3 regions of the Micromonospora sp. 067-2 genome follow, and region 3 is predicted to be linked to each of the others. Evidence: riboswitches for the same ligand, from Rfam matches in the RefSeq annotation. Region 3 holds a riboswitch; each other region holds the start of a gene.
The links. Region 3 has a riboswitch for cyclic di-AMP ahead of ACLJN9_RS11750 (coiled-coil domain-containing protein). Riboswitches for the same ligand answer to the same signal wherever they lie in the genome.

Region 1: linked by a shared signal. The riboswitch ahead of ACLJN9_RS06365 (coiled-coil domain-containing protein) and the one ahead of ACLJN9_RS11750 (coiled-coil domain-containing protein) in region 3 are both predicted to bind cyclic di-AMP.
Region 2: linked by a shared signal. The riboswitch ahead of ACLJN9_RS15495 (C39 family peptidase) and the one ahead of ACLJN9_RS11750 (coiled-coil domain-containing protein) in region 3 are both predicted to bind cyclic di-AMP.

Annotation. Positions count from the first base shown of each region.
Region 1 covers NZ_JAJPWB010000002.1:575,662-585,071, reverse strand. The annotation lists gene ACLJN9_RS06370 (carbonic anhydrase) at 128-844, shown strand; gene ACLJN9_RS06365 (coiled-coil domain-containing protein) at 902-1,921, opposite strand; cyclic di-AMP (ydaO/yuaA leader) riboswitch at 1,925-2,056, opposite strand; gene ACLJN9_RS06360 (YibE/F family protein) at 2,223-3,596, opposite strand; gene ACLJN9_RS06355 (metal-sensitive transcriptional regulator) at 3,916-4,212, opposite strand; gene ACLJN9_RS06350 (heavy-metal-associated domain-containing protein) at 4,341-4,553, shown strand; gene ACLJN9_RS06345 (hypothetical protein) at 4,570-5,463, shown strand; gene ACLJN9_RS06340 (heavy metal translocating P-type ATPase) at 5,476-7,989, shown strand; gene ACLJN9_RS06335 (RNA polymerase sigma factor) at 8,100-9,353, opposite strand; gene ACLJN9_RS06330 (YciI family protein) at 9,350-9,410, opposite strand, start outside.
Region 2 covers NZ_JAJPWB010000006.1:39,766-49,175, forward strand. The annotation lists gene ACLJN9_RS15475 (ABC transporter ATP-binding protein) at 1-194, shown strand, start outside; gene ACLJN9_RS15480 (D-ribitol-5-phosphate cytidylyltransferase) at 328-1,845, shown strand; gene ACLJN9_RS15485 (CDP-glycerol glycerophosphotransferase family protein) at 1,871-3,541, shown strand; gene ACLJN9_RS15490 (alpha/beta fold hydrolase) at 3,546-4,292, opposite strand; gene ACLJN9_RS15495 (C39 family peptidase) at 4,459-5,313, opposite strand; cyclic di-AMP (ydaO/yuaA leader) riboswitch at 5,547-5,688, opposite strand; gene ACLJN9_RS15500 (hypothetical protein) at 5,974-6,741, opposite strand; gene ACLJN9_RS15505 (hypothetical protein) at 6,877-7,323, opposite strand; gene ACLJN9_RS15510 (acyltransferase family protein) at 7,407-8,612, opposite strand; gene ACLJN9_RS15515 (glycosyltransferase family 2 protein) at 8,922-9,410, shown strand, end outside.
Region 3 covers NZ_JAJPWB010000004.1:420,678-430,087, forward strand. The annotation lists gene ACLJN9_RS11735 (alpha/beta fold hydrolase) at 1-257, shown strand, start outside; gene ACLJN9_RS11740 (HelD family protein) at 365-2,482, shown strand; gene ACLJN9_RS11745 (cation diffusion facilitator family transporter) at 2,588-3,505, shown strand; cyclic di-AMP (ydaO/yuaA leader) riboswitch at 3,646-3,777, shown strand; gene ACLJN9_RS11750 (coiled-coil domain-containing protein) at 3,834-4,853, shown strand; gene ACLJN9_RS11755 (hypothetical protein) at 4,974-5,489, shown strand; gene ACLJN9_RS11760 (SRPBCC family protein) at 5,497-5,964, opposite strand; gene ACLJN9_RS11765 (PfkB family carbohydrate kinase) at 6,151-7,113, shown strand; gene surE (5'/3'-nucleotidase SurE) at 7,110-7,937, shown strand; gene ACLJN9_RS11775 (STAS domain-containing protein) at 7,957-8,319, opposite strand; gene ACLJN9_RS11780 (hypothetical protein) at 8,682-8,819, shown strand; gene ACLJN9_RS11785 (hypothetical protein) at 8,956-9,363, shown strand.

The DNA.
Region 1 (9,410 bases), on a different contig from region 3:
GAAATCTAACTCACGCATATCTTGACGCAACTTGTGGTGCGTGTGAGCGTGGAGCCGAGCCACCGCCCGCCCCCGGCTCGGCCTAGGAGCCGGTTGAGCAGGCCTGACGCAGAAAACGAGGTGTGGGATGAGTCGTCCCGGGACGTCCGGCGGGCAGCCGGACGCGCAGCGGACCGACGGGGCGCCGACGCTCACCGAGCCGGCCCGGGCGTACGCCGAGCTGGCCGCCGGCAACCAACGCTTCGTCAGCGGCTCCCCGCACCACCCCAACCAGGACGCCGGGCACCGGACGGCGGTGGCCGACGGACAGCACCCGTTCGCGGTGATCGTCGGCTGCTCCGACTCCCGGTTGGCCGCCGAGATCATCTTCGACCGAGGGCTGGGCGACCTCTTCGTGGTCCGTACGGCCGGGCACACCGCGGGCCCCGAGGTGCTGGGAAGTGTGGAGTACGCGGTGACAGTGCTCGGCACCCCGCTGGTGGTGGTGCTCGGCCACGACTCGTGCGGCGCGGTCCAGGCGGCCCGGGAGGCGGCCATCACCGGCACCTCGCCCCCGGGGCACCTGCGCGCCGTGGTCGACGCCGTGCTGCCCAGCCTGCGCCGTGCCGAGGCCGAGGGGGTGGACGACATCGACGGCATCGTCGACATTCACATCGCGCAGACCGTCGAGACGCTGCTCGCCCGGTCGCCCGTGCTGGCTGCCGAGGTGGCGCAGGGCCGGTGCGCGGTGGTGGGGCTGTCGTACCGTCTGGCCGCCGGGGTGGTCCGCCCGGTGACCGCCGTGCCGGCGGGTGCCGCGACGCTGGACGTACCGACCGGACCCGACGGGTCGGCCGCCGCCTGAGACGCGTCGAGGGCCGCCCCGCGACGCGGGACGGCCCTCGACGGGGAGATCTGCGGTTCAGAGCAGCGACATGTGTACGTGGTCGGTGTGGTTCGACGGCCCGCTGTACGACTTCCAGCCGGTGGCCGGGAACCAGATCTGCCGGTTCCAGATCACGTAGTAGATGCCGAGCCGATCGGCGTTACGGATGAGGAACGCGGCCACGTTGTTGCCGTACGTCCGGGTGTCCTCGTTGTGCCACGGGGCGAAGCCGCTCTTCTGCAGCGACCAGTCGCAGGCGCGGCCCTTCGGGTGCTCCCAGGGGCCGCCGGAGCGGAAGCAGCCGACGAACCGGTTGAAGCCGGCCCGCTTGACCTCCTTGTACGCGTGCAGGGTGCGCGGCGTGACGCAGCCGGAGGTGGTGGGGTCCTTCTCGCTGCACGACTCGGACTTCCAGTCACCGTCGGCGCTGCGGCCCGGGCCGACCCGGGCGACCGGCGAGGTCGCCGACACCAACCCGCCGGTGAAGCCCTTGCCGCCGACCAGCGCGAGCGCCTTGTCGGCGTCACGCTTCTCCTTCGCCATCAAGGCGGTCTGCTTCTGCTGCTCGCGGACCTCCGCGTCGAGGGCCAGCTTGGCCTGCTCGGCGAGGGTCTTCACCGCGTTGACCTCGGCGAGCTTCTTCTCATTGACCATGTTCATCTCGTCGAGCGCCGCGGCCCGTTGGACGAACGTGTCGGGGGCGTCGCTCTCCAGCAACATCGCGATCGCACCGATCCGGCCGGTCCGGTACGACTGGGCGGCGATCTGCCCGACCTGGGGAGCCAGCTTGTCCAGGTCTGCCTTGGCCCGGTCGACCTCCTGCGCCCGCTCGAGCTGCCGCTTCTTGGAGCTGTCCAGCTTGGACTTGGCGGAGGAGTAGTCGCGGTTGGCCTTCTCGATGACGTCGTTGAGCAGCGTCGGTTCGCCGTCCTCCTCGTGCCCGGATGGCGTGGGGGTCGCCGGGGCGGCGTGCGCGGGGAGAGGGCCGGCGAGCACGGTCAGTGCGGCGATCACGGCCACCACGGGTGTCAACCAGCGGCGTAGGGGTGCCGTCACAATATTCCCTTCCGTCGACCGCCGACCGGGTTAGCTGACGGGTTCGGGGCGGAAGTGGCCCCTACCGCTGACGCGGATTCACCCCACGTGCCTGGGTCCCCGGCTCGCCGGCTGGCGATTGGGCGGCGGCACCGCAGACGCTGCGTCGCGCCTTCAGCGGTGACCGGCAGCGAGGTTACCCGAGAGTCGACCGGCTGAGCTACGTCCAGATGCCGACTAAAAGCGTCATTTCGCCATGGCGTTGAGTGACCAGTGACGCGGTTCTCAGGGCGGGTGCCCCACCTCGTCACACTGAGGAGTGTCACCATGCCGTATCCGTGCTCCTGTCCGGCTCGGGCCACCGGTCGGTGGCGCTGGATGGGGGTCCGGTCCGCGTCGGGTCCGGTCCGGTCTCGTCGGTTCGACCGGTGCGGGGGGAGCTGAGGGCGGCCAGCGCTTCCGCGCGATCCGGCCTGGGTCGTCCATCGGGCGGGTCGGCCCTCGGAGCGGTATCCGGCCGCCCGGCGGCGGTCACCAGCGCGGCGAGTCCGGTGGTCAGCGGTACGGCGGCGATCAGGCCGAGCGTGGCGACCGCACTGCGGACGATCTCCTGCGCGAGGAACTCGCTGGTCAGGATCTGGCCGATGGGCCGCGTGTCGGCGGTGAGCAGGAGCAGCAGCGGTAGCGAGGCGCCCGCGTACGCCAGCACGATGGTGTTGACGGTGGAGGCGATGTGCGCCCGGCCGACGCGGGTGGCCGCCCGGTAGAGCTGCAAGCGGGTCAGCCCGGGGTTGGCGTTCGCCAGCTCGGTGACGGTGGCCGCCTGGGTGACGGTCACGTCGTCGAGCACCCCGAGCGAGCCGATGATGATCCCGGCGAGCAGCAGACCGTGCAGGTCCACGTTGGCCTGGAACATCGACAGGGTGGTGGCGTCGTCGCTGCCGAAGCCGGTGAGGTGGGTGGCGGCGGTGGCGATGGTGGCGAGCACGCCGGTCAGCACCAGGCTGCCCAGGGTGCCGAGGACCGCGACCGAGGTCTGCGCGGTGACACCGTGCGTCAGGTAGAGCACCACGAACATGATCAGGGCGGCACCGACCACCGCCACGAGCAGCGGTGACTGCCCGGCGGCGATCCCCGGCAGCACGAAGGCGAGCAGGATGGCGAAGCTGGCGGCCAGGCCGGCCAGCGCGGCGAGGCCCCGCCACCGGCCGAACGCGATGATCGCGGCGGCGAAGACCACCGCCAGCCAGACCAGTGGCGTGCCGCGCTGGTGCTCGGCGATGTTCCAGGTGCTGCTGGCGGGATCGGCGGGGTCGGTCAGTTCGACCAGGACGACCTTGTCGCCGACGTCGACCCGCGGTGCCCCGGGGCCGTCCGGCACCGGCGTCTGCACCTGCCGGCCGGCGGCAGGCCCGTCGGTCATCCGGACGTCCACGGTGCCGCACCGTCCGGCCCCGACATCCGGAGTGCCTTCGGGGCTGGGCGTCGGCGGGCACGGCTCGGTGACCACCCGGGTCACCGTGCCGTGGTACCGCGGCACGTCCGTGCCACCGGTGGTCTGGGGTGACCCGTCACGCGGCCAGAGCACCACCGCGGCGAGCACGGTGGCGACGAAGAGCGGCACCACCGTCGCGATGAGGATCCGTCGCACCCGGGGTGGGGCGGACGGAGCGGAATGGCTGTGGTCGGAACCCAATGCGGAGACTCCTCGACGATCCGGTGCGGGGTACGTGCCGGCGGGCCGGTCGGTTCACCGCCGCCGTGGGAATGCGACGACAGGCACGGCGGAGCGCTGGAGGGCGACGGCGGGACCACGGACGGTGAGTGCCCGGCTCGATCGGTCGGAGGCGACGCCGTGTCGTGGCGACGCTCGACCGTGCGGCAAACTCCGGAGGGTCATCGTGGGGAATGCTAACCACCGGGACCCGTGGACGCAGGTCGTGCCGGAGTGTCGTGCGGTCGACCGCTCCGCGCGGCCGCGTGCCGGGGTGGCGTGACGACCGGCGCTGGCGCGTTCAGCCGCGCTTCATCAGCCTGCCGACGGCCGCCATCATCTCGGTGGCCATCTCGTCGGCGCGGCCCTCGGCGGCCCCCTCGTGCATGCAGTGCCGGGCGTGCCCGTCGAGCAGGCCCAACGCCACCTTGTCCAGCGCGGCCTGGATCGCGGAGATCTGGGTGAGCACGTCGATGCAGTAGCGGTCGTCGTCGACCATCTTCTCGATGCCCCGAACCTGCCCCTCGACGCGGCGGAGCCGCGTGAGCAGCTGATCCTTGCTGGCGGTGTATCCGCGAATGGGGGTGGGTGCGGTCATGACGACCAGGATAGCGTACCCCCAGGGGGTATGGTACGGTCGTCCCGGCGGATACCCCCACCGGGTACCGGTAACGGGCGCGGGGCCTGACGCCACAGGCCCGGCGCCGACGGAGGGAGAACAGTTCGATGGTCAACACCACGACGTACCAGGTGCGGGGCATGACCTGTGGGCACTGCGTCACGGCGGTCAGCGCCGAGGTCGGCGCCATCGCGGGAGTGAGCGACGTCCAGGTCGACCTGGCCACCGGCCGGGTCACCGTCGCCAGCGACCGGCCGCTGGACGTGGAGACCGTCCGGGCCGCCGTCGACGAGGCCGGCTACGACCTCGCCGGCGCCTGATCACCGGGAGGCCGACATGAACACGGTGACCAGACTCGGCGGGTTCGCCCTCGGCCTCGCGGGGATCTTCGGCACGGCGTACGGGATCGGCCACGTGACCGGACCCTCCGCCCCGGTCGCCGAGAGTCGACACGGCGGCGGGGCCGCCCACGGGGAGGGTCCCGCGGGCCACGGGGAGCACGACGAGACGGCCGACCGGTCGCCCGGTGGCCTGCTCGTCTCCGACCAGGGCTACACCCTCGAACCGGTCGCCGCGCCGGTCGGCGAGTTCGCCTTCCGGATCGGCGGCCCCGACGGACGGCCGGTGACCGGATACGAGGTGGCGCACGATAAGCGGATGCACCTCGTCGTCGCCCGGCGGGACCTCTCCGGCTTCCGCCACGTGCACCCCGAGCTGGCGTCGGACGGCACCTGGCGGGTCGCCACCCCGCTGACCGGTCCGGGGCAGTGGCGGGCGTTCGCCGACTTCACCCCGACCGGGGGTGAGCCGCTCACCCTCGGTGTGGACGTGACCGTCCCCGGAGTGCTGACCGAACGGCCACTGCCCGCCCCGGCGACCAGCACGACCGTCGACGGTTACACCGTCACCCTGACCGGCGCGCCGCAGCCCGGGCGCACCGCACCGCTCACCCTGACCATCAGCAGGGACGGGCAGCCGGTCACCGACCTGGAGCCCTACCTGGGTGCGTACGGGCACCTGGTGGCGCTGCGCCGGGGCGACCTGGCGTACCTGCACGTGCACCCGGACGGAACGGCCGGAGACGGGCGGACGCCTCCCGGCCCGGCCGTGACCTTCGTCGCCGAGGTGCCCTCGGCCGGCAGCTATCGGCTCTACCTCGACTTCCGGCACGGCGCGGCGGTGCACACCGCCGAGTTCACCGTCGTGGCCGGCGCGCACGGGCACAACTGACGGGACCGGACGATGACCCCCACCAACAGACCGCTGCCCGAGGCGCCGAACCGGATCGAACTCGCCATCGGCGGGATGACCTGCGCCGCCTGCGCCGCCCGGATCGAGAAGAAACTGAACCGGTTGGACGGGGTCGCCGCCACCGTCAACTACGCCACCGAGAAGGCCACCGTCCGGTACGCCGACGGCATCACGCCGGACGAGCTTGTCGAGACCGTACGCAAGACCGGGTACACGGCCGCGCTGCCGTCCCCGCCAGCCACCACCGAGGAGCCGGTGGACGTGCTGCGCGGCCCGCGTACCCGGCTGTGGGTGTCGGGGGCACTCAGCGTGCCGGTGGTCGTGCTGGCCATGGTCCCGGCCTGGCAGTTCGACTACTGGCAGTGGCTGTCGCTGACCCTGGCCGCTCCGGTGGTGGTGTGGGGCGGGCTGCCCTTCCACCGGGCGGCCTGGACCAACCTGCGGCATGGCGCGGCGACCATGGACACGCTGGTGTCGCTCGGCACGCTCGCCGCGTTCGGCTGGTCGCTCTGGGCGCTCTTCCTCGGCGACGCCGGGATGCCCGGGATGACGCACCCGTTCCGCTTCGACATCACCCGCACCGACGGCGCGGGCACCATCTACCTGGAGGCGGCCGCCGGGGTGACGGTGTTTCTCCTGGCCGGCCGATATTTCGAGGCCCGATCCAAGCGAACCGCCGGTGCCGCCCTGCGCTCCCTGCTCGACCTCGGCGCCAGGGAGGTTGCGGTGCTGCGCGACGGGGTGGAGACCCTGATGCCGGTGGACCGGCTCACCGTCGGGGACCGCTTCGTGGTCCGCCCCGGCGAGAAGATCGCCACCGACGGGGTGGTCGACGAGGGCACCTCGGCCGTCGACGCCAGCATGCTCACCGGTGAGTCGGTGCCGGTCGAGGTCGGCCCGGGGGATGGCGTGGTGGGTGCGACGATCAACGCCGGTGGCCGGCTGGTCGTCACCGCCACCCGGGTCGGCGCGGACACCCAGCTCGCCCGGATGGCCGACCTCGTCGAGCAGGCGCAGAGCGGCAAGGCCGCCGTGCAGCGGCTGGCCGACCGGATCTCCGGCGTCTTCGTGCCGATCGTCATCACCCTCGCGGTGGGCACCCTCGGCTGGTGGCTCGGCACCGGGGCCGGCCCGACGGCCGCCTTCACCGCCGCGGTCGCGGTGCTGATCATCGCGTGCCCGTGCGCGCTCGGGCTGGCCACGCCGACCGCTCTCCTGGTCGGCACCGGGCGCGGCGCCCAGCTCGGCGTGCTGATCAAGGGGCCGGAGGTGCTGGAGTCGACCCGGCGGGTGGACACCGTCGTGCTGGACAAGACCGGCACCGTGACGACCGGCCGGATGACCCTGGTGGACGTGGTGCCGGCGAGCGGCGAGGACAGCGTCGAGCTGCTCCGGCTCGCCGGTGCGGTGGAGGCCGCCTCCGAGCATCCGATCGCCCGTGCGGTCGCCGCGCGTGCCGCCGAGGCCGGGCCGCTGCCCCCGGTGACCGGCTTCGCCAACCTCGATGGACTGGGCGTGACCGCGACGGTCGACGGGCGGGTCGTGCTGGTCGGCCGGTCCCGGCTGCTGCGGGAGCGCGGGCTCGACGTACCGCCGGAGGTCGAGTGGGCCGTCACCGACGCGGAGGCCGCCGGCCGCACGGCGATCGTCGCCGGCTGGGGCGGACGGGCCCGGGGCGTGCTCACGGTCGCCGACGTGGTCCGGCCGACCAGTCGTGCCGCGGTGGCCCGGCTGCGCGCTCTGGGGCTGACCCCGGTCCTGCTGACCGGGGACAACGCCACCGTGGCGCGGGCGGTCGCCGCCGAGGTGGGTGTCGACGAGGTGATCGCCGAGGTGCTGCCGGCCGGCAAGGTCGACGTGATCAGGCGCCTCCAGGCCGAGGGTAGGTCCGTGGCGATGGTCGGCGACGGCGTCAACGACGCGCCGGCGCTGGCCCAGGCCGACCTTGGTCTCGCCATGGGCACCGGCACCGACGTGGCGATCGAGGCGTCCGACCTCACGCTGGTCCGCGGCGACCTGAACGCCGCGGTGGACGCCATCAGGCTGGCCCGACGCACGCTCGGCATCATCCGGGGCAACCTGTTCTGGGCGTTCGGCTACAACGTGGCGGCCCTGCCGCTGGCCGCCGCCGGGCTGCTCAACCCGATGATCGCCGGCGCCACGATGGCCTTCTCGTCGGTCTTCGTGGTGGCCAACAGTCTGCGCCTGCGGCGGTTCCATTCGGCGGCCCCGACGACAGCTCGGAACGGGTCATCAGATCGGGATGATTGGACTGAGGATGGCCGGGGTACTGCTGGTGATGTAGCGACGCTTGCAGACGGAGGTTCGCAAATGGGTATCGACGACAAGATCAGCAACGCCGGCGAGGACGCGGCCGGTAAGGTCAAGGAAGGCGTCGGTCGCGCCACCGACGACGAGCAGCTCGAGGCCGAGGGCCGCGGCGACCAGGCGAAGGCCAGCCTCAAGCAGGCGGGCGAGAAGATCAAGGACGTCTTCAAGAGCTGACGTACGACGCGCTCCACGCGCCGGGCCGGTGATCGTTCACCGGCCCGGCGTGCTGTCTGTCCCGCCCCGTCCGCCGACCCTGAGAATCCCCGCGCGGCGCCGGGCTGGTCTCACCGTTGCCCCGCCAGTCGGGCGGCTCGCAGTTCCAGGTACCGCTGCTCGGGCAGGCTGGTCGTGCCGCGTGCCGCCGCCAGATAGGCGTCCCGCGCCGCGTCGGGCTCCCCGGCCAGCTCGAGCAGGTGGGCCCGGACCGCGGCGAGCCGGTGGTGCCCGGCGGTGCGCTCGTCGGCGTCCAGGGGTGTGAGCAGGGTGAGCCCGGCTTCCGGCCCGTCCACCATGGCGACGGCCACCGCCTGGTTGAGGGTGACCATCGGGTTCGGCGCGATCCGGGCGAGAAGCCGGTAGAGCGCGACGATCTGCGGCCAGTCCGTCGCCGCCGCCGTCGGCGCCTCGGCGTGCACCGCGGCGATCGCCGCCTGCAGTTGGTACGGGCCGGGCGGCGACCAGGTCAACGCCTCGGTGATCAGCGCGATCCCCTCCGCGATGGCCGTCCTGTCCCACCGGGTGCGGTCCTGCTCGGCCAGCGGCACCAACTCACCGTCCGCGCCGACCCGGACCGCGCGGTGCGCGTCGGTCAGCAGCATGAGCGCCAGCAGCCCGGCCACCTCGCCCTCGTCGGGCAGCAGCCCGTGCAGGACGCGGGCCAACCGGATCGCCTCGCCGGTCAGCTCGGCCCGGTGCAGGTCCGGCCCGCTGGACGCGGTGTAGCCCTCGTTGAAGATCAGGTAGAGCACCCGGAGCACCGTTCGCAGCCGCTCGTTCCGTTCGCCCGGTGCGGGCATGGTGAACCGGGCTCCGGCGACCTCGATCCGCTGTTTGGCCCGGCGGATCCGCTGGCTCATCGTCGCCTCCGGCACCAGGTGCGCCCGGGCGATCTGGGCGGTGCTGAGACCGCCGACCGCGCGCAGGGTGAGCGCCACCTGCGCCGAGGGAACCAGCGCGGGGTGGCAGCAGAGGAAGAGCAGCGTGAGCGTGTCGTCGGTGTCCGCCACCGCCGGCTGCGCGTCGGCTGCCGGTGCCATCCCGGCGTACGCCGGCTCGCGCAGCGCGACGGCCAGCTCGCGGTTCCGACGGGCGCTCTCACTGCGCCACTCGTCGGTGAGCCGGCGGGTGGCGACGGTGAGCAGCCAGGCGCGGGGGTTGTCCGGCAGGCCCTGCCCGGGCCACTGTGTCGCGGCGGCGAGCAGTGCCTCCTGGACCGCGTCCTCGCACCGGTCGAACTGCCCGTGCCGGCGGACCAGCAGGCCGAGGACCTGCGGCGCGAGTGTCCGCAGCAGGTCCTCGGCCGTCCGGTCGTCGGTCACATCTCCGTCCCGGCCTCATCCATGATCGGGCGGACCTCCATGGCGCCGCCGAAGCGC
Region 2 (9,410 bases), on a different contig from region 3:
TCCGCAAACGCAGCGAGCAGCGGGTGCGGGAGCTGCGGGAGGGTGCCGGCACCGTGTTCCTGGTCAGCCACCAGCTCTCCTCCGTCCGCGACACCTGCGAACGGACGATCTGGCTGGAATCGGGCGTCCTACGGATGGACGGGCCGACCGACGAGGTCATCCGGGCGTACGAGGAGTACGCGAACAGCAAGTAGGCAGCGGCATCGACACGGCGCCGTCGACCGCGTCGCCCCCGTTGGGGCGGCGCGGTCCGCGCGTTAAGGTTCATTCCGTCGCCGCTCGGGCGGAACCTTCCGTTAACGCATTCCTGAGAGTGAGGATCCGGCAATGACGCAGGACCAGACCACTGGCCCGGACGCCGCAGCGGAGACCCCGGCACCGTGGCGGCCCTCGCGGACGGTGGCCGTGGTGCTGGCTGGCGGCACCGGGACCCGGCTGGGCCTCGGCATCCCGAAGCAACTGCTGAAGATCGCCGGTAAGCCGATCATCGAGCACACCCTGGCGGTCTTCGAGGCCGCACCGGAGATCGACGAGATCATCGTGCTGATGGCCACCGGGCACCTCGAGGACGCCCGGCAGATCGTCGAGAAGGCCGGCCTGCGCAAAGTCACCAAGGTGATCGAGGGCGGCGACACCCGCAACGCCACCACCCGGATCGCGCTGGACGCGGTCGGCCCGGCGGACTGCAACATCCTCTTCCACGACGCGGTACGCCCGCTGCTCAGCGGTCGGATCGTGCGCGAGTGCGTCAACGCCCTCTGGACCTACGACGCCGTCGACGTGGCCATCCCGTCCGCGGACACGATCATCCAGGTGGACGAGAACGACTGCATCACCGACATCCCGGTGCGTTCCCGCCTGCGTCGCGGGCAGACTCCGCAGGCGTTCCGCTCCCCCACCATCCGCGAGGCGTACCGGGTCGCCGAGGGTGACCCCGACTTCGCCGCCACCGACGACTGCGGCGTGGTGCTGCGCTACCTGCCCGGCACCCCGATCAAGGTGATCGACGGCTCGGACGAGAACATCAAGGTCACCCATCCGGTCGACGTGCACCTCGCCGACAAGCTCTTCCAGCTCGCCGCGGCGCAGGCACCCCGGCTGACCGACCACCGCAGCTACAGCGAGGAACTGACCGGCCGCACCATCGTGGTGTTCGGCGGCAGCTACGGCATCGGCCACGAGCTGAGCGAGCTGGCCCAGCGCTATGGCGCGCAGGTCTTTCCGTTCAGCCGCTCGAGCACCGGCACCCACGTCGAGCGCACCGAGGACGTCGAGGCCGCGCTGAAGACCGCCTTCGAGGCCACCGGCCGGATCGACCACGTGGTGGTCACCGCCGGGATCCTGGAGAAGGGCGCCCTGGCCGAGATGGACGAGGCGACGATGGATCGCGTGCTCCAGGTCAACTTCGTCGGCCCGGTCACCATCGCCCGGCAGGCCCTGCCGTACCTGCAGCAGACCAAGGGCCAACTGCTGCTCTACACGTCCAGCTCCTACACCCGGGGGCGTGCCCGCTACGCGCTCTACTCGGCCACCAAGGCCGCCCTGGTCAACCTCACCCAGGCGCTCGCCGACGAGTGGGCCGAGTTCGGCGTACGAGTCAACTGCATCAACCCGGAGCGGACCGCCACCCCGATGCGGACGCGGGCCTTCGGCGAGGAGCCGGAGCACACCCTGCTCGCCGCGGAGGCCGTCGCCCAGTCGTCGCTGGACGTGCTGATCTCCGAGCTGACCGGTCAGGTGATCGACGTACGCCGGTCGCCCGGTGAGACTGCGCCGCCGACCGTGCCGGTCCAGTCCGTTCCGGGTCTCCTCGCGGCGCCGGCCGGCGCGACCTCCGCGAGCTGACGCCGACCGCGGCGAACGGAGCGACATGCGGGGTGACCTCGTCCGCAAACTGGCGGCGCGATGCCTGAGCACCGGCCTGGCCGTGCTGGCCTTCGTCGTGGTGGCGCTGACCGGCGCCACCGGATGGGGGCTGGCTCTCGCCGTCGCCGCGCTGGTCGCGGCGGCCGCTGAACAGCGAATCCGGCCCGGCGCGGACCTCGTCGCCGAGACGGCGCTGATCTCCGCCGCGGTCCTGGTCGGCTACTCCCGGCGGCTGGACGACGGGCTCGACCCGGCGCTGGTCGCCACGGCGCTGGTCCTGCTGGGGCTGGTCCTGCTGGTGGGGCCGCTGCGGACCGCCGGCAACCTGGAGATCCGCGCCGCCAACCTGCCGGTGCGCAGCTGGGCCCCGGTGCTGGCCGACCACCTCGGCGCCGTCCTGCTCGGGCTGCTCGCCGTGGTCGGCCTGGCCGCCGCCCTGGCCCTGCCGGTAGCCGTGGCGCTGGTCGCCAGCGTGCTCGTGGCCGCCGGAGCCGGGGCGGTCGCCCTGGACCTGGCCCGGCGGCGGTTCCGGCCGACCGCCGGTGGTGGGGCGGTCGGCCGCGCGCTGCGCCGGCACCAGCCGGAGTTCCTGCTCTACTTCTCCGCGCCGCCCGGCTCCGAGTACCAGGTCACCATGTGGCTGCCGTACCTGGAGCGGATCGGCCGACCGTTCCTGGTCGTGCTGCGCGAACCGGAGTTCCTGGCGTCGATCGCCGCGGCCACCGACGCACCGGTGGTCTACTGCCCCACCCCGCGGACGTTGGACGAGGCGCTGGTCCCGAGCCTGCGGGTGGCGTTCTACGTCAACCACGGTGCGAAGAACAGCCACTGCGTCCGGTTCACCCAGCTCACCCACGTGCAGCTGCACCACGGTGACAGCGACAAGGCCCCGAGCGCCAACCCCGTGTCGGGGATCTTCGACCGGATCTTCGTGGCTGGTCCGGCCGCGATCGACCGGTACGCCCGAGCCGGGGTTCGGATCCCGGCGGAGAAGTTCGTGGTGGTGGGCCGCCCGCAGGTCGAGTCGATCGAGGTACGCCACGAGCCGGTGCGCGGACTGGCGCACCCGACCGTCCTCTACACCCCGACCTGGACCGGGCACCACGCCGACGCCGACTACTGTTCGCTGCCGGTGGCGGAGGATCTGCTGCGGCGTCTGCTGGAGCGGGGCGCCACGGTGATCCTGCGGGCCCACCCGTACACCGCGCAGAACCCGGCCTCGGCCCGGCAGCTGGGCCGGCTGACCGACCTGCTGGCCGCCGACCGGGCCCGTACCGGGCGGCAGCACGTGCTGGGCGCGGCGGCCCGGGAGCTGACCCTCGCCGAGTGCGTCAACCGCTCCGACGCGCTGGTCTCCGACGTGTCCGGGGTGATCTCCGACTACCTCTACTCCGGCAAGCCGTACGCGGTCACCGACATGCGCGACGAGGGCGACCAGTTCGTGGAGCGCTTCCCGCTGGCCGGCTCGGCCTACGTGCTGCACCGCAATCCGTCCAATCTGGACGAGGTGCTGACCGCCCTGCTGGACACCGACCCGCTGGCCGAGACGCGCTGGGCCACCCGCCGCCGCTACCTGGGTGACTTCCCGGCCGAGTCGTACGCCGAGGCCTTCCTGACCGCCGCCCGCCGGGAGCTGGTGCCGGCGAGGCCGCTGGCCACCTCCACCCCGGTGTAACGGCTCACCGGTACGCGTCCAGCAGCGCCGACACCGCCGCCGGGTCCTCCACGTGCGCGTTGTGCCCGAGCCCGGGCAGCGTGGCGACCGGTACGCCGAACTCTGTGAGCTGCGCGTCAGTGACCATCGGGTCGTGCTCGCCCCGGGCCAGCACCACCGGCGCGTCCGTCGCCGCCAGCAGCCCGGCGAGGTCGGGCTCGCCGACGGCGAACGCGGTCGGGTCCATGGCCAGCCGCCACCGGCCGTCGACCTGGCGCAGCCCGGCGTCCACCACGGGGTCATCCGGCGGGATCAGGCCGGTGAGCCCCGAGACCCGTAGGTAGCGGCGAGCCGCCTCGGCGCGGCTGGCGAACCAGCTGACCGGGCGGGCCGCGAGGTCGGCGGCGCGGGTCAACTCGTCGGGTGACCAGACCGCCTTGATACCCAACCCGACCACCGCGTCCACCGGCGTGCCGGCGGCGCGGGCTGCCAGCGCCAGGCCGACCACCCCGCCCAGGGAGTGCCCGAGCACGACGACGCGGTCGTCCGCGGCCAGGCCGTGGCCGATCCGCTCCGCAAGGCCGTGGAAGGAGTACGACGGCAGCGGTGCCGACCAGCCGTGACCCGCGAGGTCAGGTGCCAGCCACCGCCCAGGCCAGTTCCGCTCCAACAGGGGAACCCAGGGCAGCCAGACTTTCCCGGTCGCCCCCATTCCGTGCAGCAGCAACAGAACCGGTCCGCGACCTGCTCGACCACCTGGATCGTCCACCACGGCCGCAGTCTCCCACGGTTCGCCGGGCGGTACGAGCGTCGTCACCGGCGACGAAGTCCCGCCACCAGGCCCCGTACGGCGTCGTCAGCCACCGATCGCATCTCCGGGAACGCCGCGGGCGCCGGCCCCTCGTGGGGGGACGGCGCCCGCGGCGTCTGCGCCCGGGTCAGGCGGAGTAACCCCGACTGGCGATCCAGTTCGCCAGGTCGATCGTGGTGACCCAGTACGCCGGGTCGGCCGCGTTCGCCGAGTCGGCGATCCGCACGGTCCGGCCGCTGTCCTTGTAACCCACCACCGCGATGTAGTGACCGCCTCCGTAGGAGTGCCAGCCACCGTCGGTGTCGGTGGCGTCCCCGACGACGTTGGCGACCACGCCGCGACCGTCGGTGATCGCCCGGACCACGTCGGCCTGGAGCTGGTCCATCTGGGCGGAGCTGGGCGCGCCGTCGAACATCCGTGTCCGGTACGGAGAGCCCTTGACCTCGTCGTTCAGCGCCCGCGTCGTGTCCAGGGCCGAGTTGGTGCCCATCTCGGTGGTGCCCAGCTCAACGGCCAGCTCATCCTGGGTGCGATCGATGCCGGTGGCGCTGAGGGCGTTGCGGGTGGCCGCCGGACCGCAGTTGTAGAAGGTGTTCTGCGCCTCGTAGTCGTAGTCGAGCACCTTGGTGGCGGGCGGCTTCGGCGGCTGCGGCTTACGGGTCAGATCCGGGTTGCTGCTGGCCTTGGCGGCGGGCGACGCGGCGCTGGTGGCCGGCGCGGGCGCCACGGTGGTCGCCGCGGCGCTGCCCGAGGGGGTTGCGACACGCGCCTCGCCACGGGAGGCAACGGTGCCGCTGCGCATCTCGGCGGCCGTGGTCGTGGTGTGCTGGCTCGCCGTGGCGTCATCGGTGCCGGCAAGCAGGGTGCCGGTGGTCGTCGCGACGGCGAGGGCCGCGACGGCGGCAGCGACGATCTGGTACGGACGCTCGGTGCTGAGGCGGCGGAGCTGACGCTTGAGGGTGTGCTTCACGGGGTCCTCCACGGATCAGGGGGAGAGCGGCACACCGGGGCCGGACCGGTATCCGGGCAGGCGCCAACGCGCGGACAGTGGTCCGCGGCTGATGAACCGCTCAGGGGAACGCCCGGCGCGGCCGGGCGGAGGGGCGGTGACCCGGGGGGGTCAGCTCACCGTCACCGGACAGATGAGCGGGGGCACCGCGGCGCCGTGGAGGCGGGGGAACAACCGAGGGGTGGAGAGTTGCTGCACGAGGAGGGAGCTCCTTCCGACACCGCCTACCGGGTTAGCTGACGGATTCGGGCGGGAAGATCGCCCTACCGCGGGCCGTGGCTCGCGGATTCACCCCGGACTTGCTGATGGGTCCCCGGTTCGTTCATCACGATTGAGCGGGTCGGCGCGGCGTCGCCTCTTGCGAACGGTAACCGCGCCAGACGGGACGACACTACTGGTCGACTCGCACCCTGCCAAGCAAGGTTCACCTGCGTAAACCCGAGCTGGTGCAGCGATTTCTGCGCGTACTGCCACTGACGTGACTCGATGGGACAACCGGTTACGACGGCGCCTGCGGGCGGGAACCGGACAGGCCGTCGGCAACGGTGCCGAATTCGCGGGAACAATCCCGTCATTCGCGCTGCGCGACCGATTTCGAGCAGGCGTGACCGGGCTCACATACTAATTCGAGACTCAGCCAATCCGGGCCGGCCGCCACCACGTGCTGACCGTCGGACGGAGCGTCGCGGTTCTCGTTCCACGAGCCGGCACCGGATCCGGCCGCAGCCGGGCCGCCGCCGCGTACGCCTCCTCGGCGAGCGTCCGGGCCGAGCACGCGGCCAGTTCCGCGTCCCGCCACGCCGACCGCTCCCGCCCGGCGGCGGCTCGGTGGTCGGCCAGCCTCGCGTCCCGGACGGCCCGGCTGAGCAGCACCTCCTGCTCCACCGGATGCAGGCGGGGATCCCAGCCGTGCCGGTGCCCGAACACCTCACCGAGCTGCCGCATGGACAGGTCTCCGCGCCAGTGCGCCGCCATCGCCGCACGATGCAGGTAACGCTCCCGGGCGGCGTACTCCGCCGGGGTGTTGGGCGTACGCGGAGTCGGTAGCGCACCCGCGCCGGCGAAGCGACGCGCGGCGGCGTCCGCCTCGTCGTACCCGGCCCACGTGCTCTCCACCTGCTCCTGAGCGGTCAGCCAGTCGGCACGCCGCCGCCGGGCGGTCTGCGCCGCCCCGGCGGCCGCGACGGCCACCTCCTCGGCGTACCGGCGCAGGTCGGCGGCCTCGGCGGCGGCCGCCTCCCGGGCGGTGGGCGCCGGGGCGGCGTCGATGGCCGGCCGTTCGTGCTCGGGGCGGGCGACCAGCACGACGAGCATGGTCAGCGCGAGCAGGAACAGGGCGGACCAGATGGCGGCGGCCCGCGGCACCTCGGTCAGGAACTGGTAGAAGACGACGGTCTCCATGGTGTGCACCTCGGGAGGAAGCGATGCGATGGGATCCGCCAACGGGCCACCGGCGACCACAGCGGGGTCACGGGTCGGCGAGCGCGGAACGAAGAGGTCGACAGGCGCGGCGGGCGGGACGTTCGTCCCGGTGGCTCAGCGCCCGGGTGGGGCCCGGGACGCCCGGCTGACCGGGCCGTCGCTGCGGGGCAGCCGGTCGGAGTCGACGGCGTGCGCCGGTTCGGTGCCAGCGCGGACGGCCTGGGCGCCGGGGGGTGTCGCCTGCCCATCGGTCGACCGCGTCGGGCCGGCCTGCCCGGCGGCGCCTTCGTCGGCCGCCGGGTGCACGAGGCCGTCGACCGGCACGGCACGGCACGTCGACGTGGTCGGCCCGGCGGTGAACGTCGACGGCCCGGCGGTGAACGTCGACGACCCGGCGGTGACGGCGGACGACCCGCTGGTGATTGCGGCCGGCGTTGGCAGCCCGGCGGGCGACGTGCCCGCGCCGAGCGCCAGGGCGGCCACGACGGCGAGGCTGGTCAGCACACGTGTCGCCCAGCGCGCCACCCACCACAGCGGACAGGTGAGCGCGACCGGAAGCACGTTTCCACGCTACCGCCGTGGTCGAGTGGGCGCATCGACGACGGGCGTGTCGGCCCGCGCCGCGCCGACCAGGGTGGACGGTGTCAGCGCGAGTCGACGTAGGCCGGGCGGTCGCCAGGTGCGCCCGTCTCGTCTGCCCCCGCGTCGCGAGTCACCTCGGCGTCGCCGGTCCGCTGTCGGGGAACGGCCGCCGGGCGTGCCGGGCGACGCGGCGCGAGCCGGCGCATCAGCGGCGTCTCGACGAAACGGTGCAGCAACCCGGCGAGGAGCAGGTTCACCAGCAGGAATCCGAGCACGGCCGCCGGGCCGCGCCAGCCGCCGAAGCCGGTCCCCCAGTTCCCGCCGGAGCGCAGAACGGTCGTCATCACCAGGACGTGCACCAGGTAGAAGGCGAACGAGACCTCGCCGAGCCACACCAGCGGACGGGACCGCCACGGCGAGCGCAGCCCGCGCACGTCGGCGTCCGCGGCGGCGGTGATCACCAGCAGGTACGCCACCGCGAGCAGGGTGGTCCACAGCTCGGCGCGGATCCACTGGGTGGCGGCGAACCAGGTGGCCACGAAGATCACGCTGGCTCCGGTCAGCCCCGGTCCCCGCCAGAGGCCGCGGCGCATCAGCTCGGCCGCCACCGCGCCCAACCAGAACTCCAGTGACCGCACCGGCGGGAAGACCTGGGTGAACCACCAGCGGCTCACCTCGGGCACCAGGTGCTGGGCCGGCCAGAGCGCGAGGATCAGCAGCGGCATCGCGACGACCAGCGTCCAGAGCACCGCCGGCCGGGCCCGGCGCAGCAATGGCAGCGCCAACGGCAGGCAGAGGTAGAAGAAGATCTCGCAGGACAGCGACCAGCTCACCGTGTTGATGCTGTAGAACCAACCGGGCCGGGGATCCCAGGCCTGCAGCAGCAGCAGGTTCTCCAGCGCGGCGGCGGGCAGCACCGGGTCGGCGAACCACCAGGCGACCAGCAGCGCCGCCGCCCACAGCACCAGGTGGTTCGGATAGATCTTGGCGACCCGACGCCGCCAGAAGGTCCGCCGGGAGTCCCCGGGGCGGGCCGACCAGACCAGTACGAAGCCACTGAGAATGAAGAAGAACTGCACCCCGGACAGGCCGAGGGTGAACAGCGTGTCGATCCACGTCTTGTAGTCGGGCTCGTTGATGATCCGCATGGTGGCGGCGTGGAAGCCGAAGACCAGCAACGCGGCGATCCAGCGCAACCCCGTCAGCGACGGTAACCGGGCGGCGGTGGACGCGGGCCGGGCCGCCGGTTCGGCGACGGCGCTCGTCACGCCGGGGTCCCGGCGCTGCGAAGGATCACCAGCACGTGTGTCTTCTCCTCGGCACGGCGCCGGACGACGCGACGGCGACGCCCACGACGGCCTGGCGGGGCCGCACCGGGGCACACTACCGGGTCACTCCAGGCTCAACCGGACGTGTCCCAAAGCTGCCGGACGTGCGCAGGCCGGCGCGAGCGCCCAGCGTCGGTGCCGGTCGGTGGGCTGGCGTTAACCTCCCGCTCCGCGCAAGTTCAGGGACTCCACCTTCGTCGGCCACGTCAGGTTCCGGGGCCGGTCACCCGGATCGTCGAAGGTGGCGGCGTGGTCAATGAGCCGACGCCCGCACCGCTGCTGAGCATCGTCGTGCCCGTGTACGGCGTCGAGGCATACCTGTACCAGTGCCTGGAGTCGATTCGGGCCGACGTACCGGCGGGCGAGGCGGGCTCGGTCGAGCTGATCGCCGTCGATGACGCCTCCCCGGACGGCTGCGGGGCGATGCTGCGGTCGTACGCCGGTGGCCGCGACGGGGTCAGCGTCGTCCACCTGAGCAAGAACGTGGGCCTGGGCCTGGCCCGCAACGCCGGCCTCGACGTCGCCACCGGTCGGTACGTCTGGTTCGTCGACAGCGACGACTGGCTGCCGCCGGGGACCATCGCGGCGGTGCTGGACCGGCTGCGGCAGCACCAGCCCGACGTGCTGATGCTGGACCACCTGCGGGTGCACGAGGACGGCCGGCGCGAGGTCGACGGCAGCAGTCACCTGCTGCGCGGGATGCCGGGCGTGGCCCGCCTGGCCGACCAGCCGCAGCTG
Region 3 (9,410 bases):
CCCTCGCCGCACTGGCCCACCTGCCGGCCGCCGCCCTGGTCGGCGACCGGGACCGGCTGACCCCGCCGCCATGCGCCGAGTCGATCGCCGCCGCCCTGCCGGCCACCGAGTTGACGGTCTGCCCGGGTGCCGGGCACATGCTGATGATGGAACGCCCGGACGAGGTGAACGCCGCGCTGACCGGCGTGCTGCACCGGGTGCTCGCCGAGCCGACACCCCGCGCGCCCGCGCCGAGCGCCGTCGCGGCGGGTGCCTGACCACGTTCCCGCACCTCGGGCGCGGGCAGCCCGGCCGGGGGCCGTACCCTTCTGCGGTTGGCCCGCGCGGTTCGCGCCGCTTGCCGGCGACACAGAAGGAGCGTGCGTTGACCGACCAGACCGCCCTGGAGCAGGAGATCGCCGTCGAGCAGCGGCACCTCGACCGGGTGTACGCCCGACTGGCCGAGTTGCGGCGGTCGGCGGTCAGCGCCGAGCGCGACGGCTACCGGATGGCCCGGGTGGGCACGTTCGGCGCGCTGGTCGAGCGCGACGCGATGGTCTTCCACGCCGCGCGGCGGCGGCACACCCTCGATGCCGAGCACGAGGGGCTGGTCTTCGGCCGGCTGGACCAACGCGACCGGCAGGTACTGCACGTCGGGCGGCTCGGCATCCGCGACGACGACGCCACGACGTTGGTCGTCGACTGGCGGGCACCGGCTGCCGCGGCCTTCTACCAGGCCACCCCGACCCAGCCGCTGGGCGTGGTGCGCCGCCGCACCATCCAGTCCCGCAACGAGCGGGTCACCCGCATCGAGGACGACCTGCTGGACCCGACCGCGGCACCGGAGGGAATGACGGTGGTGGGCGACGGCGCCCTGCTGGCCACCCTGTCCCGGGCGACCGGCCGCGGCATGCGCGACATCGTGGCGACCATCCAGCGGGAGCAGGACGAGGCGATCCGTTCGCCCGGCTCCGGGGTCACGATCGTCGCCGGCGGCCCAGGCACCGGAAAGACCGCGGTGGCCCTGCACCGGGCCGCCTACCTGCTCTACTCCGAACGCAGCCGTTACGCCGGCGGCGGCATCCTGGTGGTCGGCCCGTCCTCGGTCTTCGTCGAGTACATCGCCTCGGTGCTGCCCTCGCTCGGCGAGGACACCGCGACCCTGCACTCGCTGGGCACGCTCTTTCCGGGCATGACCGCAACCCGCACCGACCCGCCGGAGGTGGCGTCGGTGAAGGGCTCGCTGCGGATGCGCCGGGTGCTGGAGCGGGCGGTCCGGGACGCGGTGCCCGGCGGGCCGGGCGAGTTGCGGCTGCTCTACCGCGGCGGGCTGCTGCGACTGGACCGGACCGAACTGGACCGGATCCGGGACCGCGCGCTGCACCGGGGCGCCCGGCGCAACGAGGTGCGCCGGGCTGGTTTCGACGGGGTTTTCGCCGCGCTGTGGGCGCAGGCCCGGCGGCTGAGCATCGGACGCCTGCCGGAACAGCCGGCGTTCGAGGCAGAGATCGCCGAACGGGCGGAGTTCCGGGAGTTCCTCAAGGCGTGGTGGCCACGGCTGCATCCCCGGCACGTGCTCGGCTGGCTGGCCCGGCCGGACCGGCTGCGCCGTTACGCCGGCGGGATCCTCTCCACCGCCGAGATCCGGCTGCTCACCGAGGCCTACCGCAGCCTGGACGACGCCGGGCCGACCATCGCCGACGTGGCGCTGTTGGACGAACTGGACGCGCTGCTCGGCAAGCCGGCCCAACCGGCCCGCGCGCGGCGTGACCCGTACCAGCTCTCTGGCGGGGTCCGCGAACTGAGCACCTTCGCCGACCGGCAGCGGGCCGCCCGGGCGTCGGCGCGGGAGCGTCCGGCGGACTACCGGGAGTACGCGCACGTGGTGGTGGACGAGGCGCAGGACGTCTCGCCCATGCAGTGGCGCATGGTCGGCCGACGCGGCCGGTTGGCCTCCTGGACCGTGGTGGGCGATCCGGCGCAGACGGCGTGGACCGGTGACCCGGATGAGCTGGACCAGGCCCGGGACCAGGCGCTGGGCCGGCGCAAGCGGCACGACTTCACGCTGACCACCAACTACCGCAACTCCTCGGAGATCTTCGCGGTGGCGGCGGCGGAGATCCGCCGGCTCTACCCGGATCTGCCGCTACCGAGCGCGGTCCGCTCCACCGGGGTCGATCCGATCGAGCTGGTGGTGCCTCCCGCCGGGTTGGCGGCCAGCACCGTGGCGGCGGCCGCCGGCCTGCTGGCCGAGGTCGAGGGCACGGTCGGGGTGATCACGCCGGTCCCCCGCCGCGACGAGGTCGCCGGCTGGCTCGGTGCGCTCGCCGCGCCGCGACTGCAGGTGGTGACCAGCCTGGAGGCCAAGGGCATGGAGTACGACGGGGTGGTGCTGGTCGCCCCGAGCGAGATCCGGGCGGATCCGGGGGCCGGGGTGCGCACCCTCTACGTCGCGCTCTCGCGGGCCACCCAGCGCCTCACCACCATCGACCCGATCGGCTGACCTGCGCGGTCCGCCCCGCGAGACGGCCGCCGGCCCTACAGTTGCATACATAGCGATGTGAGCATATGTTTGACCAGGTCCCGGCGTACGGCGGAGGGTTGTTTCGTGGGCGCAGGTCATGACCACCACCATGGGTCGGTTGCCAACGCCGCGCACCAGCACCGGGGCCGGCTCTGGACCGCGTTCGGGCTGCTCGCCGCCCTGATGGTGGTCGAGGCGGTGGCCGCCTTCCACACCGGCTCGCTGGCCCTGCTCTCCGACGCCGGGCACATGTTCACCGACGTGCTCGGCATCGGCATGGCGCTCGCCGCGATCACCGCCACCCGACGGGCCACCGGCGATCCGCAACGCACGTTCGGGCTCTACCGGCTCGAGGTGCTCGCCGCGCTCGCCAACGCCGTCCTGCTCTCCGGCGTGGCGGTCTACGTCGTGATCGAGGCGATCGGCCGGTTCGGCGACCCGCACGAGGTGCTGGCCGGCCCGATGCTCGCGGTGGCCACGCTCGGCCTGCTCGCCAACCTCGCCGCCTTCGCCCTGCTCCGGGCGGGCGCCCGGGAGAGCATCAACCTCCAGGGCGCCTACCTGGAGGTGCTCGGCGACCTGCTCGGCTCGCTCGGCGTGATCGGCGCGGCGCTGCTCATCGGTGTCACCGACTGGTGGTGGGCCGATCCGCTGGTCGCGGTCGCCATCGGCGTGTTCATCCTGCCGCGCACCTGGCGGCTCGGGCGGGCCGCGGTCCGCATCCTGGTGCAGGCCGCCCCGGAACACCTGCAGGTGACCGTCGTGCACGACCGGCTGGCCGCGGTGCCCGGCGTGGTCGAGGTGCACGACCTGCACGTCTGGACACTCACCTCCGGCATGGAGGTGGCCTCCGCACACCTGACCATGGCGCCCGGCGCGGACGTCGGCGTGGTGCTCACCGCCGCGCGTGCCGCCCTGCACGAGGATTTCCAGATCGAGCACGCGACGTTGCAGATCGAGCCCGGAGCGGCCTCCGGCGCCTGCGGTTCGACCGCGTGGTAGGACTTTTCTGAAGATTTCCTCGGTTTTGTCGGAAATAGTGGTGATGACGCACGCACCGTCCGTCACATTGGCTGCACAGGTCCCATCCGCCCCGGTAGGCTCGGTCCCGGCCCCACCCGGCGGCGCCCAAACGGCGCCGGTGGCGGCCGCCGCCTAATCGCCACAGTGGGCGAACCGGGGAACCACGTTCCTGGGGTGCATCCGCGTCAGCGGTAGGGATCTTCCGTCCCGAACCCGTCAGCTAACCCGGTCGGCGGCTGACGGAAGGACATGCGCAGTGGCACCAGCACGACCACCTGCCGCCCGATTGGCGGCCCTGATCGTCGCGATGTTCGCTCTCGGCGTCGCACTGCCGGCCGGCGTCGCCTCGGCCGCTCCCCCGACCGGCCTGCGGGCCGCCGCGGCACCCGACGGCGACGAGGAGGGCGGCACCCCGGCGCTGCGGGCCCAGTTGGAAGCCGCCAGCAAGGGTTACCTGGACGCGAAGCGGGCTCTGGACAGCTCCGTACTGCGGCAGCAGCAGCTCAGCATCAACCTGAAGACCACCGAGACCGAGCTCACGCGACGCAGCGGCAGGGTCGGCGAGATCGCCGGGGTGGCCTACCGCACCGGCCGACTCGGCGCGTTGTCAGCGCTGCTCAACAGCAACACCCCCGAGGGCTTCATGGACCGGGCCGCCGTGCTGGACGCGGTCGCCGCCAACGAGGACCAGGTGCTGCGCGACCTGCTCGCCGCCAAGGACCAGGCCAACCGCACCCGACTGGCCCTCGACGGCGAGATCCGCGAACAGCGCAAGCAGGTCGCGGTGATGGCCAAGCGCAAGGACCAGGCCGAGCGGGCCCTCACCGTGGCCACCACCACCCAGCCCCCGACCACCGCCGACAGCGGCGACTCCGACCGGGGCACCTCCGCGGCCAACGCCCAGGCCGCGCCCCGGAACTCCGACGGCTCCTGGCCATCGGAGTCGTGCAGCATCGACGACCCCACCCCGGCCACCGGCTGCGTCACCCCGCGCACCCTGCACGCGCTCAACCAGGCCAAGGCCGCCGGCTTCACCCGGTACGTCTCCTGCCACCGTTCCGGCGGCTCCGGCGAACACCCGAAGGGCCGGGCCTGCGACTTCGCCGCGCAGAAGACCGGCTTCGGCGGAAACGCCACCGGCGGCGACAAGACGTACGGGAACAACCTCGCCGCGTACTTCATCCGCAACGCCGACCGGCTCGCGGTGCTGTACGTGATCTGGTACCGGCAGATCTGGCTGCCCAGCAGCGGGTGGAAGTCGTACAGCGGGGCGGGTGGCGACCCGTCCAGCGCCCACACCAACCACGTGCACCTGTCGGTGTACTGACCCGCCCCGGCCGGTGTCTCCCTCGACGCGGGGGCACCGGCCCCGCTACGTCGACGGGCGTAGCGCGGATGTCGCCGGCGGTCGGACGACCCGGCCGAGCCCGGCGGGCAGCATCACGTCATGCGCCGAATACCGCCCACCGCCCGCAAGGCCCTGCTCACTCTGCACCTGGTCACCTCGCTCGGCTGGCTCGGCACCGACCTGGTGCTGCTGACCCTCGGTGTCGCGGCGCTGCGTGGTGCCGACCCGGCCGTCGTCTACCCGGTCGCCGCGCTGGTCGGAACCGTGCTGTTCGCGCCCCTGAGCGTGTTGGCCTGGCTGGTTGGCGTGGCCAGCGCGCTGCTCACCCCGTGGGGTCTGCTGCGCCACCGGTGGGTGCTGACCAAGCTCGTGATCACCACCGTGATGGTCGGGCTGGTGCTGTTCCTGCTCACCCCGAAGCTGCGGCACGCCGGAGCGCTCAGCACCGCACTGTCCGCCCGCGACCGCGCCGACCTGGTGATCGCGCCGGCGGTGTCGACCATCCTGATGATCATCGCGACGGTGCTCTCCACGTACAAGCCGTGGGGGCGACGATCGGCCACGCGACCCGCCGCCGGCCGGACCGGCCGTGTTCGCGCTGCGACCAGGATGTAGTGCGGGCTCAGGCGGGAGGTGGGAGGGCGTCGGGGCGGTCCAGGGCCGCGCCGAGGCGGGTGGCCAGGGCCAGGTGGGCCGCGCGGGCCTGGCGGAACGCGTACCGGAACAGCGGTGCCGGTGCGGTGAGGGTGATCTCGACATCGATCCGGACCAGGCCGTCCGGCTCGGCACGCAGCCGGGTGTGGTTGCGTACGGTGGTGGCCGGCCACTGGCGGGCCACCATGACGATCTCGTCATTTTCGCTGATCAACACGTCCGCCTTGTAGGTGGTGCGGAAGCGCACCGGCCCCGTCGCCAGCCGGTCGCTGATCGCGTAGCTGGCCTGGGCGCCTGGCCGGGGCGGCAACCGGCGCACCCGGACGATCAGCGGATGCAGCTCACCCTGCCGGGTCAGGTCACTGAGCAGTGCCGCCGCGTCGGCGGTCGAGCAGCGGGCCTGAACGGTGTAGCTGAAGGTGTCGCTCCTGAGCACACCGTCTCCTGCCGTCGATGGTCGCCCGATCGTCCCGTACGCCGGCAGGGCTGGCAACGCCCGGACGGACACGGGCTGTTGTCCCGGCGTTCGCGCAACGTTCCCACTACCGTCGGCTGATGGGGGATCACCGACTGTGACGGAGGGCGGACGCATGGACGGTTACGACCGGTGAGCGGGCACGTGATGGTCTTCGCGCCCACCCCGCAGCTGACGGTGACCGTCGACCAGCCAAGCGACCAGCCCGAGCTGCACCTGCACCCCGGCGGGCAGGGCGTCTGGCAGGCCCGGATGGTGATGTCGCTCGGGGTCGACGTGGTGCTGTGCGCCGCGCTCGGCGGCGAGATCGGCCAGGTGCTGGAGCCGCTGCTGGTCAGTGAGGGGGTGGACCTCAGGGCGGTGGTCCGCGACTCCGGCAGTGGTGGATACGTGCACGACCGTCGGGACGGCTCCCGGCTGGAGATCGTCGACGTACCCGGGCAGCCTCTGAGCCGACACGAGCTCGACGAGTTGTACAACCTGGCCCTCGGCGAGGGTCTGCGCGCGTCGGTGAGCATGCTCAGTGGACCCAACGCGCCGTGGCTCGTTCCGGCCGACCTGTACCGGCGCTTCGCCGCCGACCTCGGCGCCAACGGCGGCCGGGTGGTGGTCGACCTCTCCGGCGACCACCTCGACGCGGTGCTGGAGAGCGGAGTGTTCTTCCTCAAGGTGAGCCACGAGGAGCTGATCCGCGACGGCCGCGCCCGCAGCGAGGACAGCGCGGAGCTGAGCCGGGTGATGGACGACCTGCACGCCGCCGGTGCCGAGACCGTGGTGGTGAGCCGGGCCGACAGGCCGGCGCTGGCTCTTCTCGACGGAGAGCTGTTCGAGGTGCAGATGCCCCGCCTGGAGGCAGCCGACCCGCGCGGTGCCGGCGACTCGATGACCGCCGGGGTGGCGGCCGTGGTGGCCGGTGGTGGAGACATCCGAACCGCCATCCGCACCGGCGCCGCCGCCGGGGCGCTGAACGTCACGCGGCACGGACTGGGCACCGGGCGGCTGGACTCGATCACCGGTCTGGTGGAGCGGGTGCGGCTCGTTCCGGCCGACAGCCGTCCGCAGGAGCGGACCACACCCGACGAGCTGGCCGACCGGGTGGTCGAGCGATGACGCTGCGGGTGCTGATCACCAACGACGACGGGATCGCCGCACCGGGCATCCAGGCGTTGGCCTGGGCGGCGGCGCAGCGGGGCCTGGACGTGGTGGTCGCCGCGCCGCTGGAGGAGGCGAGCGGCACCAGCGCCGCCATGAGCGCCGTGGAGCAGGACGGGCGCGTGGTGGTTCGCGACCACCCGCTGCCGGATCTGGCTGGCGTGCCCGCGTACGGGGTGGGGGGCTCCCCCGGCTTCATCACGCTGATCGCGCTGCACGGTGCGTTCGGCCCGCCGCCGTCGGTGGTGCTGTCCGGCATCAACCGGGGTGCCAACGCGGGCCGCGCCGTGCTGCACTCCGGCACGGTCGGCGCGGCGTTCACCGCCGCCACGAACGGCTGCCGAGCGATGGCGGTCTCGCTGGACGTGCTCTCGGCCGGCGAGGCGACGGCAGCCAGCGGTGGTGCCGCGGTGGACGCCGCCGCCCGGGTACGCGACGCCGAGCGGCACTGGAGCACCGCCGCGCGGGTCGCCCTGGATCTGCTCCCCCGGCTCACCGCCGCGCCGATCGAGAGCGTGCTCAACGTCAACGCGCCGGACCTGCCGCACGGGCGGCTACGTGGGGTGCGCCACGGCACGCTGGCCAGCTTCGGTCAGGTGCAGATGACCGTGGCCGAAGCCGGGCACGGCTTCGTTCGCACGTCGCTGGAGGAGCCCGGGCAGGCCGCACAGCCCGGCACCGATGTGGCGTTACTGGCCGCCGGGTACGCATCGGTGACGGCCATCCGAGCGGTCACCGAGATGAGCGACGTCGACCTGACCGGCCTGGAGGAGCAGCCCTGACGGCGTCGGCCGAGGGCGCTCAGGCGCCGGGGAGCACCTCGCGGGTGACGGCGCCGGCGAAGTAGGGCTCGGGGGCACCGAAGAGGCCGAGCAGGCCGGTGACCCAGAGCTGGCGGTGCACGAACCGGCTCGGCTCGGTGACCAGCAGCTTGACGCCGCTGACCTCGGCCGTCTGGAAACCGGCGACCATGGCGCTGATGCCGACCGAGTCGATGAAGCTGACCAACCTCATGTTCAGCTCGATGCGGAGAGGGCGGCTCTTGGCCAGCACCTCGGCGATCGCCTCGCGCACCTCGTACGCGGTATCGACGTCGATCTCACCGCGGGGGGCGATCTCCACGACACCACCGGACAGAACCGACTTCACGATCGACAGGCTCACGCGAGCACCTCCACCCGCCCGTCCCCCGGGCGCCTCATCAGTACGCGGGCCGCGACCGAGAGTATTCCTCCGGCGGCCTCGGTCGCCACCCCTCGGGATGAGCAATTCGCGGATTCGGGCAGATGACGCCGCCGATCCCCGCAATTTTTCGTCATCTGATTCCTCGACGAGCGGTCGGAACCGACGCCGCCGGACCAGGGTAGCGGTCCCGACCGGACACACCCGACAACCTGTCTGCCGGCCGTGTCAGCTCGTGTGGGAGCGGCGTGTCGCCTCGCGTCCACCCGGCTCGGTCTGTGCCACCGTTGCCGGCGCCCCCTAGCATCGGTCCGGGACACCCACCGCGACGGAGAGGCTCATCGATGATCAAGAGACTTGCCGGGTTGGCTGGCGTCGGCGTCCTGCTCGCCCTCGTACTGGCCTGCGGTTTCGGCGGTGGAGACGACGACGACGATGACGACGACTTCGCCCGGGGCGTCGCCGTGGTGGTGCTGCACTGACGTGTCCGGCGATCGTGCCGCCCGGGTTTGCGCCCGGCCGGCACGGGGCACTGCCGGATGAGCGAGCGTGACGCGTTTGGCCAGACGCCGAAGTCCGAAGTGGCCGGCTACTTCGGCACCCGAGGAGGTAACCAAGATGTTCGGAACCAACCTGCTGGACCGCCGCAGCAAGCCGGAGCGGATCGCGGACCAGGCGTGGGAACACCTGTCCTCCGCCGTCGGCTTCGCGGGCGACAGCGTGCGGGACACCGCCCGCTCGGCCCGCCGCAGCGGAAGCGACCTTGCCGACGGGGCGGGTGACCTGGTGGGCTCCGCTGCTGTCGAGGCGCGACGTCGGGCCTCGTTGGCCCTCGACGCGCTCGCCGGCCGTCAGCCGGCACTGCCCTGGACGCTGCTGATCGGTGCCGCCCTGGTCGGCGCGGCGATCGGTTGGGCCGTCGGCTCGGCCGCGCGAGCAGCCGGCAGCCGGGAGGACCACGCGGTGGACGACGTCGAGTTCGTCGACGTCGACCGCCCCAACGCCCCCATCGGCCTGGACGGCTGACACCTCCGGGCACTGCTGGGCTCCGCCTGACCGATGGTCGGGCGGAG